2 regions of the Bacillus jepli genome follow, and region 1 is predicted to be linked to the other one. Evidence: riboswitches for the same ligand, from Rfam matches in the RefSeq annotation. Region 1 holds a riboswitch; the other holds the start of a gene.
The links. A riboswitch is a leader RNA that binds a small molecule or an ion and turns the genes downstream of it on or off. The one in region 1 is predicted to bind cyclic di-GMP.

Region 1 (7,778 bases):
GGTTATTTACAATAATCGGGGTGAATTTCACAACAAGCTCGATTTGCTCACCTGTTTTCTTGTTCATTATTAACGAAAAATCTAATGATTCACCTTCTATAGCTTTCTTAAAGTTCGCTTGCAATAATTCAACATTTTTCCGATCGAATAAAGCAGATAAATCAGAATATGCAATTTCATCCATGCTATAGCCTGTTAAATCTTCAACCTTATCATTACCTTCTATGATTTCACCATCTATATTAAATGTGATAATCGCATCCGAATTATTCTTGTAAAGTGAACTGTACTTCTGATTGCTCTCATTTACCTTTTTCCAATATTCCCGTAGTTCGAGTTCTCCCCATTTTTTCTCCGTAATATCATGAACAAGTGCAATAACATGTGTACATTGATTAGTACCCCTATCTATTAGTGGGGTTAATGTCGTTTCGGAATAATACTTCTCCCCAAATAACGAGTTATATGAATCTGTATATTTTATACTTTCTGCTTTTGAAACGGCTAGTCTATATTGTTCATTAAGGAAATCCGCTCTTTCTCTCGGATAAACTTCAGAGATAGATTTTCCGATTATATCTCCAGTAAAACCTGTTTTCTCCATCGCTGTATGGTTCAGAAATTCATAATAGAACTCAGAATTTTCGTCCACTTTTACAATAAATAATGGTTCTTTAATACCTTCCATTAGCACTTGATTGAAAAATTGATTTTGTAGTTCCTGCATTCGTCATCTCCATTTTGTTGGTATCGTTTGTTCATTTTCGCAACCTACCTAGGTTAGCGCCTTTGTATTTTTGAAAGATAGCTACTAGGATTTTCGTCAATAAAATCCCCATCATTAAACTGCGGATTTTGCTTCATTTGTAAAATGATTTTATTTAATACTGATGCCAATTCATCACGATGAGATTCTTCCATTTTAAACTCTACACCATATTCAAATATATCTTGTTCTTTCTCATCATATCGAACGATCGTTCCATTTAAAATCATTTCTTTACCCAAAAGGGTTGTCTTAAAATTATACAAAATATCGGTATGTGGCTTAAGCTTCAAATGGCTTACAAAACGCAACCCACCCAATCCAATGTCCAAAACCATCACATCCGTTGTGCCAAGGGTAACAGCTTTTCCGTTAAAGGATACGATTGTCATTTCGGTATGTAACGGAAAAAAAGGAAAGCTCACTCGATAATATTTACGACGATTCATTGGAGCCCTGGACTTATTGTTCGCCGGCTTTATCTGATTCATTTTAAAAAGTTCAGTCATCCTTTTGGCGGAAACCGCTTTGCTATAATAGTAGCCTTGGATCAAATCACATCCCAATGATTGCAGGACACTAAATTGTTCCTCGTTTTCTACCCCTTCTGCAACGACCGTTTTATTTAGCCCCTTTGTAAGCTCAATAATCGATTTTACGATAATTTTATCCTCTACATTTTTATGAATGTGTTGAATAAAGGACCGATCAATTTTAATGATATCAGAAGGCAGTTTCTTCAAAGGCTGTTTTCTAAAAGATTGTTGCTTTTTGGATAAAAATTGTAATGTTTGAATTTTCCGATATAATGTAATTGTAGCCAATAAAACAATAATATCGGGGGATTAAATTTGAACGCTCAACTAATAGAAAGAAAGAAAAAACGAAACAAAGCTCTAATGTATGCTTTTATTGGAATTGCTTTATTCTTAGGTGTGATTGGATACGGGGTATATTGGGCATTTTTTGATATGAATAGATTACCTACTGGAGAATACCTTACAGAGGAAACATCTCCTGATGGTACTTACACGCTAAAGGCATACCTCACTGACGGCGGTGCTACTGTCTCGTATTCTATACGAGGAGAACTTGTACTTAATAAACAAAATAAAAAGACAAAAAATATCTACTGGAACTATCGAGAAGAAACGGCAGATATTGAATGGATAGATAATGACACAGTGGTCATTAACGGACATACTCTCAATGTACCGAAAGACAAATTCGACTTTAGAAATCAGTAAAATAAATCGACCTCTTCCTTGAGGTCTTTTTTATGCTCTTCTTAACATCTCAACAGTTGTAATAACAGAATTTCGACAAGCTGAAATAAGCATTTGCTCCACTCGTTTTTCAAATGCTAAACTCTTCCCTAATTCAAGCCAACGGAACCAGTAGAGATAGTTATCTAAGTATTTAGTCGCAACACCTTGGAACCGTTCCATCCAATCTTTTAGACGATGGTGAAAATTATTAACGTGTTGAATATGATATATCCCTTTCTTCACTCGTTCTTTTCGACGTTCATTCACTGTTTCGTGTTGTAGTTTCTTCACTTTTGCAAACTTCTTGTAGTTGGTAGCTGTATCGGTGCATAGTAAAGCAGACGGGTGAATGTATTCGCCAATAACAGCATCGATTTCCTCAGCCTTCACACGCCCTGTTCCAGCTTTACGAGCAATTACACTTCCGTTCCTGTCTTGTGCTACAACAACGGCAATTTTGAGATTAGAAATCCCTGGCTTTTCGTCTTTTTCTCCACGTTTTTTCGCCTTTCTGTGAGGAATATCTCGACCTTTCATTGACTCACGAAAGAATGTCTCGTCACTTTCAACGATGCCTTGCAATTGATTAAATCCGTTACTTCCTAATGCATTCAAAATTTTATGTCTCCAATAAAATGCAGTGGATAGGTGAATCTTTAATCGTTCAGCGATTTTTGGCAGGGTATATCCTTCGACCATCATTTCGATGTATTTTACCCACTTCTCAGGATAACGAGAACCTGAAAACGGTGTATTAGTCATATCATTGAAAGATTTTCCGCAATCGTTGCACAGATAGCGTTGTCTTGAACGATATTTACCATTTCGTTTTACTGATGTGCTACCGCAATGAACACAACCTAATCCTGATGCAAAACGTGTTTCACGGATGCTATTTAATAACTCGGTAATTTTATTAGGTTCGTCAGGAAATAAATCTTCCTTCATAGCATTAAATAGCTTTAATTTCTCTGATTCTGATAGTTCACCGAACTCTTTATAGATGTCTTTCCACATAGTTGAATGCCTCCTGAAACCGTATTATATCAACGTTCTACTAATATGGTCAAGAAAGCAACAATCTATACGAAAACAGCCTCTTCAAATAATGGATGGAAGAATAACCCGTCCCGAAATCGTCTAACGATAGTGAAATGCCCATCGCTTTTATTTGCTCAATTTGATCCTGAACAACACTTGTTTCTTGTAACAAGGTACCTTCTGTGAGCTCAATTTCCAGATGCTTTGAATTGATATGATACCTATTAATTGTCGTTTTTAACGTACTAATTAATGAGCTTTTTAAAAAGTCCTTAGCTGATAAATTAAATGAAACCGTGTTAAATTGAATGCCTCGTTTTTCCCATTGACCAACTTGCTTACATACCGTATCAATAACAAATTCTGAGAGTTCACGGTGAAAATTACTTTCTTCGGCAATCGTGATAAATTCCATCGGTGAAACTTCTCCCCAAAGTGGGTGTTTCCAACGGATAAGTGCCTCTGCACTCGTTGCTTTTTGCGACTTAACATCCACTTTTGGTTGGTATTCGATATACAATTCACCATTCTTAATCGCACTCTGTAAATCTGTCTCTAATTGAAAGGTTTTAAACGATTCAATATTCATATTTGCAGCATATAATTGATAGTTTGCTACACCATGCTTTTTCGCTCGTTTTAATGCGGTGTTTGCATTTTTTATAAGCTCAACCTTATTTTCTCCGTCATCCGGATAAATACTAATTCCAATGCTAGCTGTAATTCGAATCGAATAATCCTGAATTTGAAGAGGAGCTTGAATAATATCAATAATCTCTTTCGCATGACTCATGTACTCTTCATTCTTCATTGAGCATTCTACAACAGCGTACCATTCATCCCCTTGAGAACGGAAAAGGAAAACACCTTTATTTAGGTATTTTTCAAGTTTAGTAGATAATTGCTTAGAAGCTTCGTCCGCTATTTTAAATCCTAATGTATTATTAATACGGCTAAACCCATCTAAATTCACACAAAACAAAGCAAATCTTTCTCTCTTAGTTTTGTATCTTTCAATGACCTCTTGTATATGATTACTTCCATTTAAAAAGTTTGGTAGATTCGTCAGTTCATCGTGAGTGGTGATAAAATTTATTTTCTGTTCTAGTTGCAAAGCGTTGGTGCAATCTTCTATTACACCTACAATTTTTTCAATATTCCCTTCCTCGTCATCAACGGCGACTGTCGTTTCATTAATCCATTTAACCGTACCAGTTGGGGTTATAATTCGGTACGTATGTGTATTTTTACCTTCTTTGGTTAATCTCCCATAGATTGCTGAAAAATCTAAGGTTCCCTCTTTATACCAAAGAGATTTCCAATAGTCGATTGTTAATTCTTCTTTTGTAATTTCCAAGATTTCTTCTATTCTTCTAGAAACATAAACAATTTCTCTCTTTTTAAGATCAACTGTAAATAAAGCCAAACCTAATTGGTTCGAAATAACTCGATAATAATCGAGCCTTTCATTTTCATTAAATGTTATTGCGATGTCCTCTACAAATGTTTCCATACTGCTAGTTGAAAGACTTTCATAATAAGCATCAATTACCTTTTTTCTCTTTAAATCAACTTCATGGTGTTTTTTTCGTAGTCGATCGAATAATTTCATTTTTTCCACCCCCAGGAAAATCTAGAAGTTCTTCTTTTCTGATTAAATTTCGTTGGTTTCATTCAAATTTCATTTATAATAAAAAAGAAACTCCACCGAAAAACGGGAGTTTCCTTTTCTCTCCATCATTTCGGTAACCCGACTACCATAGCATGAGTGCTTTAGGCTCGTGGCTTTGCGTCCCTATCTTTTGATAGGTTTGCCTTTATCGATGTAATACTTATTGACTATATGTATTACTTTAGTACTAACTAATAATATTAGAAAAATATTATATATTCAACAGCTTTTGACAAAATACCATTTAAATGCAAAATGACTCTCTATTCTTCTTAGAATACCCCAAATAATTTCCAGTATCTGAGCTTTTTATCACATTGTTTTGATAATTTATGAAAATCTTAAGGGAGGCAGGATTAGGGGTAGGTTGAGTAGAAGAGCCCGCCCTAGAAAATCTAACGCTTACAACGCTAGGTGTCGAGCGAGCAAGAATCTCAGGAGTTTTTAGCTTAGTTTAGCACCTATTTGCATTCATCCCATCAGTATGGAAATCCTGCTGAATTTGATTAAATTAACACGCCTGTTACTTCAAGTGGAGTTAAAGCATTTGTGTGATTTACAAATATAAACGCATCATAACGTTCAGAGATGACCGATTGAACATAGTTCCCATAATGTTCATATTGTGGATAATAGACAACGCCAATCGCGCGATGACCAATTGAGTTATCAAATAAATATCTGTTTTTATCCGTAAAAATTAGGAGTTTATCGTAATTTCCCGCTTTATAAAGTAGGTCTTCCCAACTTCCTGTAGTTGCGGGAGGTGTATTCATTTTTTGAAAGTTTACACCCCACTCAATAGCTGCAATAACCGTACCATGATGTGTACCGAAACCAACAATATATACGTTTTCAGAACCGACCTGCTCCCTCAAAAGTTGTCCGACATTTACAAGTCCTTCATTCGCCATATCTGTTGCACGTGCATCCCCAACATGTGTGTTGTGTTCCCAGATGATTCCTTTGGATTGTTGGTGATAAAAGGAATCTATTTTATGGATCACCTCAACCATGTGACGGTCTCTGATATTCCATGATTCATTGTCCTTCGTTATCATTGTTGTATAGTAGTTTTCAGCATTAGCCGTGATAAGTGCGTTTACCTCTACGTTTAAACTACTTTCTTCTGAATCATGATAGGTATGTTTGTTTACACTTATTTCCGATAATAGTTTTGTGACTTCTTCATGACAGCCTTCGGAATAAAACGTAGATGACAATGCATACTTTTCTGCTTCACGATTAAAGGGTTCAAAACACGCGAACGCCTTTCTCGCGACCTCGAGATCAGGAGAGTTGCGTTTTTCTAAATACTTTAGAATTTCATCCATGGATTCCCATAAACTATAGATGTCAATTCCATAAAAGCCAACCTTTTTTTCACTCGTTTTATCGTGATTATATTCTTTTAGCCATTCAATTAAGTCAATGATTTCTTCATTTGCCCACATCCATGTTGGCCAACGTTTAAATGTCAAAAGGACATCACGAGCATTGTTATATTTAGCTGAATACCCTTTGATATAGCGATTGACCTCTTGGCATGCTGGCCAATCACCTTCCACAGCTATAAAAGTAAAATCTTTTTCAACAATTAATTTTTTGGTAAGTTCCTTTCGAATTTGGTAGAACTCAGACGTACCATGTGAGGATTCCCCCAACAAAATGAATTTCTCATTTTTAATAGAAGTAACAAGTTGTTCTAGGTCCTCCTTCAGATTTCTAATTGGAATAGAATGTTGTTGTATCGCTTGTATCATTTTATCTACCATATGAACCCCTCAGTTTTTGTATTCTGCATTATACGAATTCTCACCCGAATGAACAGAAAGAAGAGTATCCGCATATCCAACCAATCGGTTTACAAGCTCATCAGCAATTGCATAAACAAGGTGATGAAGTGACGAATGATGTAAAGCAGGGTCATCAAATATGATGGTGGTATTTATGAAGATTTCCTGTGTATCTAATAAGTTATAGTGAATAATCACCTTACCAGCCGCACCACCGGTAGTCGGATCTTGATAGCTCGGTAAAAAAACATACCATTCCTCTGCAGAAGGAGATCGAAAATTTTTGGTAAAGGTCAAACCTTTCATTTCTTCCTCTATTTGTATCCTCATTTGAGGATCCATAACGTCAAAGATCTTATTTTCCATAATGAATCTTACTCCGCTGGATTAGCATCAACAGCTATCTCATACGCATCTAGTACCATGTCACGTTCGGATGAATCGTTAATTCCTGTTAAAAACTGACCATCCTCCGTATTCTCCACTAGCATGACAATTGTGTGGTCTTGATCCTGTTCAGAGCGTAACAATGCATATGTTTTGTCCTTCATATCAAATAAGGCTTCAATAGAAAACTCTTTTTCATCCCCATTCTCATCCAAAACCACAATTTTATCCCGATACACATCACTATTCATGAACACACCTCCTGTAATTTGCATTCATATCTTTTCCTAAACGATAGAAATTACTTAAAAAACTACTGTATAAACCAAGTTATTTCCAAACTAAAGAAAATAAGCAATCTCCATATTGAAGTATCGAGATGAGATGACATGAATCACACTGCAGAAGGAATTTTTTAATGGGAATAAAAAGAGCTTTAAACTCACATCGTAAAATTGAATCATTAAAACAACCTACTCATCTAACCCCGCTCCCCATTTTGATTTGTCTAATCAAGAAAAAGGTATTAAAACACTATATTCAAATGATAAAAGTAAGGAATAGGAACCATAGGGGGTAACCGAATTGAAATACATAAAAATAAACACAGCAAAAGGAATTAAGGCAAACCAAGAAATTGTTGAGTTCAAACAAATTCAACAAGAAGAAGATACTTCAACAGAAAGTCAAATTGTAAGAGATTATGATAGAGCATGGGAAGATGACCGCATTTAAAAGTGCCCTTTTCCCTTGTATTTGTTTTTCAAAACATAAAATAAAAAAACAACTCTTATTACGTATTAAGGGTTGTTTTTTTTGAGTATTGGCTTTTATTGTAGTTTTTGCTT
Region 2 (7,778 bases), 1.7 Mb from region 1:
ATTTGCAACATCTACTGCCATCTGTGGGTCTGTATGCTGAACGGTAATTTTCATCACCTGTGAGTTATTGGAACTGCCAACTGTGATTAGATCACCTAGTGGTTCAGTAAGGTTAAGTTCTTTCTTCACGAGATCTAAAATGGCAGGTGTTTTAATGATTTCGTTATACGTATTAATCAGGTCAATATTCGTTCTGATGTCTGATTGGTTTAAATATGGCTGATCCGAGGCTTTTTGGTTCACTAGAATTTGAGTAGAAGATTGATAGACTGGTGTTAAAAAGAAGAAGCTCACAACACCCACAGTTGCCACTGCTACTGCCGTAATCATAACTATTAACCAAAGACGCTTACGAATCGTCTGGAATATCTCTTTTAAACTAATTGTTTCTTCCATTTTGTCCTCCTGTTTTGTTTGTCGATATAAGTTAAGTCTAAAAGTAATTATAAACAAGGAATTTACAAATATCTACAAAAATCGCATAAATTAATGGCACTTTGTACCTGATCTGTCGATTTGGAATGGAAGGACAGGTTTAGTGACACTGAGTAGGAAGGATTTTTTGAAGGTTGTCGATAGATTTTCTTTTTTACTAGACAAGAAACAGCATATTTTTTTTGGTGTTTATGCTATTTTTAAGAAAACTTTTAGGAAGGGATTTGGTAGAGGTGGCATTCGAATTCATACTAGATGTAGTATTTGGTCCCCGCGAAGTTTTACACGATATGGAATGTTCCGTCTGCGGACATTCTGAAATTTATTATATGCATCCTATTACGAAGAAACAGATTGGCAGAGCGTGCAGTGGTTGCGGATTTTTTCAGAAGTTTTAATGATTTGGAGTTCTAAGGATTCGACCGATTGCATTATTAATTTTTTTTATTTTTCAAGATAAGTGATTAGGATAAATATGGTAGAATAGGTTTAGTTTTAACATTAGTGGGGGTAATTGATTTGAAGAAGAGAAACTTATTTCACCTATTTTTTATTACAAGTTTGGTGATTACATATAGCTCTCCGAGTATTGCGCATGGTGCCTTGAAGCCTATTGATTCATTGGAAAAGGCGATTACGAATCCCACTCCTGCACCGGACCCTGTTCCTGAGCCAAATCCGGAACCTGAACCTATTCCCGAGCCTGCTCCAGAACCTCAGCCTGACCCGGTCAAAGAACCCGAACCCACACCTGATCCTGAACCACAACCTGAGCAAGAGGCAGCTAAGCCAAAACCTGAACCGGAAAAGTCAAAAGAACAGGAAAAGGATCCCATTCCTAAGCCATCTCAACCGGTTGAAGATAAAACTGTAGCGCCGAAGCCCGCGTCAAAAGATACAAATAAAGCGAACACTAAGGAAACCATTACAAAACAACCAGCTAAACCTACATACAATTCGGCTACAACCCAAGAAGACCAAACACCCGCAGCCACTCAAAATGAGGAAAAAGAAATTGAATCCACCAAAGAAGCTGATGTAGAGACTAAAGAAGAGCCTGAAGTGATTGTAGAATCAGAGGAAGAAGCAGTCGAAACAAATACAATGATTAAAACGACGAAGGTAGAGTCTGATAACAGCACGGATATAACATTTATCATCGGTATGAGTCTATTTGGATTATTGCTTCTTGTACTTGCTTCCAGCGGACTTTATATGCTGATTAAACGTCGAAGAAGATATTGAAAAAATATAAGGAAAAGGAATGACCTGTGCGTTGGATCGTTCCTTTTTAGATGGTGAATTTTTTTCAGAGATACGTTAGGTGTATATGCTAAAGGTGAAAATTTCAGCGGAGATTATTGTCCATTTTCGTCTTTCATTTTTTTCATGTTCTGTTCCTCCGAATTGAAAATTTCCCTCCTGCCAATGGACAAGAGGGAAATCGTTCATTTTTATCGTTTGGCGAACTTTCTACGTGTAAACACAAGTGCTGCTCCAAGAGCGAGTAAGATGATTCCGCCTAGTAATAGAGTATAGTTGTTTGTTGCTGTTACAGGAAGCTTATTCTCTTTTGATTCAGTAGACTTGCTATCCTTATCAGGTGTGCTAGGATTCGTTACTTGTTCTGATTTGGCTTCGTCAGATGTCTTGTTGTCTTCTACCGATTGTGGAGCATCATTGTTCTCCTTAACAGTTGCTTCTGTTTCAGGTAGCTTGTTTTCTGGAACTGGTGCCTCAGAAACCACCTTATCATTACTGTCTGCAACTTCAAATACTGCGAAAATACTGAAATGACCTGTTTCTACTGAAACTTTACCGTCTTGATAAACTGCCCCAGGAATTAACTCCCATTCTTCTGATTCTTCATTGAAGTAGAATACTTTTAAATCCTCAGGGTTTGTCACTTGTTCTTCGTTGACATCAAACACTAGCGTAATTGGTACCACAAATGTATGAACCGCTTGTCCATCTGCATAGATTGTAAAGTCATAAACATGACTTGCTGCTCCCTCTACAGATTTCATTTTTTGAACAACTGTTTCGATTTTTTTATCTTCAGGTAGATTGTTCAATGGAATTTGCAATTGAACATTTTGGTTTTCAACAACCAAGTCTGCTCCTTTGTCTTTAAGTGTCTTGACTTGCTCTTTCGTTAATTCAACCTTTGCTGAATCGGCTTTATTAAGGTTCACAACTAGTGTTTCGCCTTTTTCTATATTATTAACGACAACGGTTGGAACTTTGGCAATTCCGTTGTTGATGACAGGCATTGTCACAACTTGAATAGCCTTTGTTCTTACTTCCACTTCTTTACTCGCATCATTTGTACCGTTTGATAAAGCAACAAGGCGAACTTTGTATAAAGTATTGGGTTGCAAGTTTTTAATCGTGATTTCTGTTGCATTTTTATCAAGCATTGCATACTCATGACCATTTACATATACCCAATACCTTCTAACTGATTCTTTGTTTTCAACCTTCCAAGATACTTGGATTTGATTTTCAGTTACCTTGGTATTTTCAATTGTAACGCTTGGATTCTTATATTCAGGTTGTTCTGGTTCTGGCTGTTCCACTGGTGGTTGTTCTTCACCTGGTTCTTCTACTGGTGGTTGTTCCTCGCCTGGTTCTTCTACTGGCGGTTGTTCCTCGCCTGGTTCTTCTACTGGCGGTTGTTCTTCACCTTCTTCAACATAAATCACCGTTATTTCTCGATCTAATAAGGTCTGTATGAAATTCATGACATCAGAACCTTCTATCAAATCCAATGAGTTATTGTATACAGTTGCAAAATATAATCGTGGGAGTTCTAATAAGACAGAAATATCCTCTACTTGATTATTAGAAAAATCCAGTTCTGCTAACGCTCTCAAATTCTTTAAAACACTAATGACTTTAATCTTATTTTCCCCTAATAATAAGGTTCTAATATTTGTTAAAGTCGATAATGCGGAAATATCTTCTACTTCATTATTAGAAAAATCCAGTTCTGCTAACGCTGTTAAATCTTTTAAAGCACTAATATCTTCAATCTTATTACCTCGAAGTGTTAAGGTTCGTAATTTCTCCAATCCACTCAAAGGTGTAATATCAGAAATATTGTTTGAATTTAAATAAAGATTTGATAGATTTGTTAGGTTTGATAACAGTTCGAGATTTTCAATCTTATTACCACTTAAATCTAAAAATGATAAATTTCCAGCCTTTTCTAGACCAGATAAATCAGTAATACCTCTATGTTCAGCTATTAGTGAATATAACATCTTAAGATCACTTTGATATAATTCACGTGAATAAATGAGTAATTCCTTACGGACAGCTTCTTCTAATGCAGGGTCTGCAAATGTAACAATATCTCCAGATGGAAATGCCTTTGTATTTAAATACCCATGAGTAGTTGACCAAATTAACCCTTTTGCATCAACTGCTTTGACAATTACCTCGTAACCTGTGTCCGGTAGCAAATCTGAAAGTGTATAGCTTTCTCCAGGTAAAAACTCTCCTAAGAGTTCATCTCCGATATATACTTGATAATTTTTTACACGATCCTCAACTTTCGGAAAATCAACCGTAAATGTACCTTCAGATTCTGTTAAACTTGTGAAGTTAATTTGATTTTCCCATGAAAATGTCCAATCCACTTCTACTTTATTTTCAAGTAGATGTTCGATTACATTCATCGTATCGTTACTAAATTCCTCCCCATTTCCGAAGAGTGTAACATATTGTAAGTTCGGAAGTTGTTCTAATACCTTGAAATCAGTAATTTCGTTCTCATTTAAACTAACCGTTTTTAACTTTGATAAATAAGCGAGTGATGATATATCGCTAATTTCATTGCCACTAAGGCTGAGATCTTCTAAATTATACGCAAATTCCAAGCCTGAAAGATCCTTAATACCTTCAGTCCAAGCATTCAATCTATAAAGATTATTCATGTCACTTGCACGAACTTCTCTATCCACAATGCCTAATTCTCTTTTTACTACAGACTTAAGAGTTTCATCTTTGAATGGAATAACCTTTCCCGTTGGAGCAGGCTGAGTAGTAGCGGATCCTAAGACTTTCACAACACCGCCATCTTGATTTACAATTTCAACTTTTAGTGTATAATCCGTTTCCGGCTGGAGTCCGATATATGTAAATTGGAATACATATATATTATCAATTTCTGTGATTAGTTCATCATTTAAGTAAACCTTGTATTTTTCTGCTTCGCTATGATTAATATATCGAAACCACTCCACAGTTGCAGTTGAATCCGTTACACCTTTAACACTCAAATAATTTGATGATAGTGCTTCCTCAACTGGATTTTCGACAGCCTCTTCATTTAATGCTGTTTCTTCAGACACTTCACTTTCTTGTTGTACCGTTTCCGTTTCTGTTTGGTCTACTTGTTCATCTGAAGGCAGCTCTTCAGATGCATACGCTGTTTGGCCTGTAAACGGATTACTAATAGAAAATAACATGATTAGCACTAATGGCATCTTAATCCACTTGCGTTTTTTCACTCTAGTTCCCCTCCTGGTAAATTATTAAAATATTTGTCGAAAAATACCAACTAGGTTATTATATACCATTTTTTATAAATTTTGAATATTTTTTAATGCTAAATACCTAGATTGAAAATGGTAATAAGGAACTATGTTGCTTGTATCAAATGGATTCATGAAATTATCCACTTGAACAGCATATGATAAGATTGGACGATTGGATTTTTAAAAAGAAAAAATAATAGACCAAAGGTGATTCCGTTGGTCTATTACAGGTTATGTAGGTTATTCCTATAGCTTTATAGTTTAGCTATGTAATTGATTGCTTCACGCTCATGGTAATGCATTTTTGACTCAATTTGAGATTTGAGTTTTTGGGAGAGACAATCCTCTAATAGGGTTCTATTCTTGTTAAATTGCATGCTGTGCCAATAGTATTTCGCTTTGTAAATTGCTTTTTTCACACATATTCCCCTTTCGATTTTGTGAACACAAATCGACGGAGCCTCGTGTTCGGAAACTGGCTGGCATAGTCCAATAGACCGTAGCCCCTTTAGTTTTGCGTCATCATTTTTCAATGATTTTGCCATTTCGTACGATTTATGTATGCTTCTTATTTACTATAGAATAGTGCGCGAATCTATTAAAAGGGTCTTTTGACCTATTTTTATAGTAAATAGTACTTTGGTATTGGAAGGTTGTTGGTTTTTGTCGAAATCGGAGCCAAAGGGACGGTTCGAATCCACTGAAAAAGTCCCTATATTTATAATAAAAAAGCTTCACAACTATGCTGCCATTTGAAAATCAAAAGTTTTTTCTTCATTTTTGAAATAAATGTCATTTATTTGCGGAAAAGATGGTTTTTTAGAGGATAGTATCTTGGCTATCCTCTTTAAATTAACTGCTAATGCAGTTAATTTTGCTTGTAAAGACATGCTTCTTAGACCGTACCCCCTGGCACGATCTAACCCGTGGAAATTTTTCATTTCGCCATTTTTCCATTCTTGGCAAGCTCTTTCCTTATATTTTTCTTTGATTTCTTCGGTCTTTTTTTCCTGGCTGTATTCATAAAACTCTGGTGTATTAATACTAACCTCTAACAATTTACCGACTCTTTTTTCCTTTATGCACAATTCCCTTAATGGACAATTTCTACATTGTTCTTTTTCAAAGGAATATTTATAGTATTCTTTTCCCCGTTTATCTTTGTAGTATTTCTTTTTTTCTGTTTTATTTCCTTGAACGCAAAACCATTCATCGGAATCCTTATTGTAGCTAAACCTTTCTTCATCTAACCGGTAAGACATCGCACTTACAGGTATATAAGGTTTTGCCCCAATTTGTTTGATTTGATCCAATATGGGCTTTTTAAAATAAAAGGGTTGCCTTAAAGGTGTTTGCCTCGGAATGAGTAGTATCAATACTAATACCGGCATCTTTAATAATGCCTTTTTCTACACATTGTTCTACAACTTTTAATATGATTTCATCTAATGTGACATCTTGCAATCTATGTACTCTGAACTTTGCTAATAAACTAGGATGTGGTAAATCATCTTCTGGGTTTATCCCGAGAAAATACATATAGGCAAGGTTTAATGATGCATCTTCTATAACTCTCTCGTCAGATAATTTATAAAGATGTTGAAGAACCAGTAATTTGACCATCATTTCTGGTTCTTTGGCTGGTCTTCCATAATATTTAGAATATGAATCTTCAAGTAGCTCATTAATAAAACTAAAATCTACTGCTTCGTCCATTAGCTTAAGGATGTGATTATCCGGTATTTTATTGTATAATATTGAGTACATGCTTAATTGTTTTCTGCTTTTAAGCATAAAAAATCCCCCTTTTTGGTGATAGTTTTTCGACAACTCTATTTTACCAAAATCGGGGGTTTTTTGTATTTTTTTATAAAAACCTACGTTTTCCAGTTATTTAGAAACGTTTTTCAGTGACCTCGGACGGTTCCACTGGTCCCCTTGCTTAAGACTAGGATAATGGGGAATTGCGCGATGAATGGTGATATTTGCGCTTTATTTTGGAGAATTGCGTGTTATTTTTAGGAATTGCGCTTTAAGCTGGTATAATTGCGCGATAATGATTTTCCCAGAGCTCCTTATCCAGCGAGACATGCACAAAAATACTAGCAACCAAAATTGATTGCTAGTATTTGACGTAGGTTGTAGGATTTAAAATTGCTGATTGTTTTGTTGCCTGAGTAATCAACTGCGACAACATTTACTTTTTGGTTTTTGCTTGAATATCTAAATTTGTGTCTCCATTTTGCTATTTTTGTCTATTTTAGATTTTGGCTGTGTCTTTATAGAAGGATTACACCTTTGATAAAATTTTTTTTAAAAAAAGGAGAACCTCCTCTATCTCAGGAAGATTCTCCAATTCTTATATGGGATATTGATTACTCAAAAACCACCTTAAGCTTAACTTCTAGTCTTTGGGACGGCTCAGAATTAGATACGTTCACAGGCAGTTTGAAAAATTCACTGTACAAGGTAGTTGTACCGGGTTTTTTATAGTTTTCAAAATTAAATGGTCGAATATCCCATTTCAAATCAACCTGATGTTCTTGACCGGCAGAATCCACAATTGTCGCTTGTTTTGGGAGTGCTGCATTAAATTCATCAAATGTGATATTTGATGGGACTTTTAGGTCGTTCAAAGTTTTAATTTCTTTTAATGTAAGATCTGATTTTAATACAATTTTTGCATATTCTTTTTTATCTTTTGTAATGACAAATGGATTATTTGCTGCATCATAAATTGTTTCTTTGTATACCTCCCCAAGCTGAATTTCCTTCACACTCATTCCATTTGTCATATCG

Region 2: another riboswitch for cyclic di-GMP. It lies ahead of ABC371_RS07420 (leucine-rich repeat domain-containing protein); the one in region 1 lies ahead of ABC371_RS16475 (putative bifunctional diguanylate cyclase/phosphodiesterase).

The regions. Positions count from the first base shown of each region.
Region 1 is NZ_JBDFMO010000001.1:3,217,096-3,224,873, reverse strand. It holds gene ABC371_RS16495 (diguanylate cyclase domain-containing protein) at 1-727, opposite strand, end outside; gene ABC371_RS16490 (PilZ domain-containing protein) at 781-1,509, opposite strand; gene ABC371_RS16485 (DUF5412 domain-containing protein) at 1,618-2,013, shown strand; gene ABC371_RS16480 (IS1595 family transposase) at 2,044-3,051, opposite strand; gene ABC371_RS16475 (putative bifunctional diguanylate cyclase/phosphodiesterase) at 3,101-4,687, opposite strand; cyclic di-GMP riboswitch class I at 4,817-4,901, opposite strand; gene ABC371_RS16470 (erythromycin esterase family protein) at 5,254-6,522, opposite strand; gene ABC371_RS16465 (hypothetical protein) at 6,532-6,909, opposite strand; gene ABC371_RS16460 (DUF1292 domain-containing protein) at 6,918-7,181, opposite strand; gene ABC371_RS16455 (hypothetical protein) at 7,516-7,665, shown strand.
Region 2 is NZ_JBDFMO010000001.1:1,476,963-1,484,740, reverse strand. It holds gene ABC371_RS07430 (YveK family protein) at 1-396, opposite strand, end outside; gene ABC371_RS07425 (hypothetical protein) at 955-1,680, shown strand; gene ABC371_RS07420 (leucine-rich repeat domain-containing protein) at 1,890-4,952, opposite strand; cyclic di-GMP riboswitch class I at 5,447-5,532, opposite strand; partial or broken gene ABC371_RS07415 (transposase) at 5,798-6,773, opposite strand; gene ABC371_RS07410 (hypothetical protein) at 7,355-7,778, opposite strand, start outside.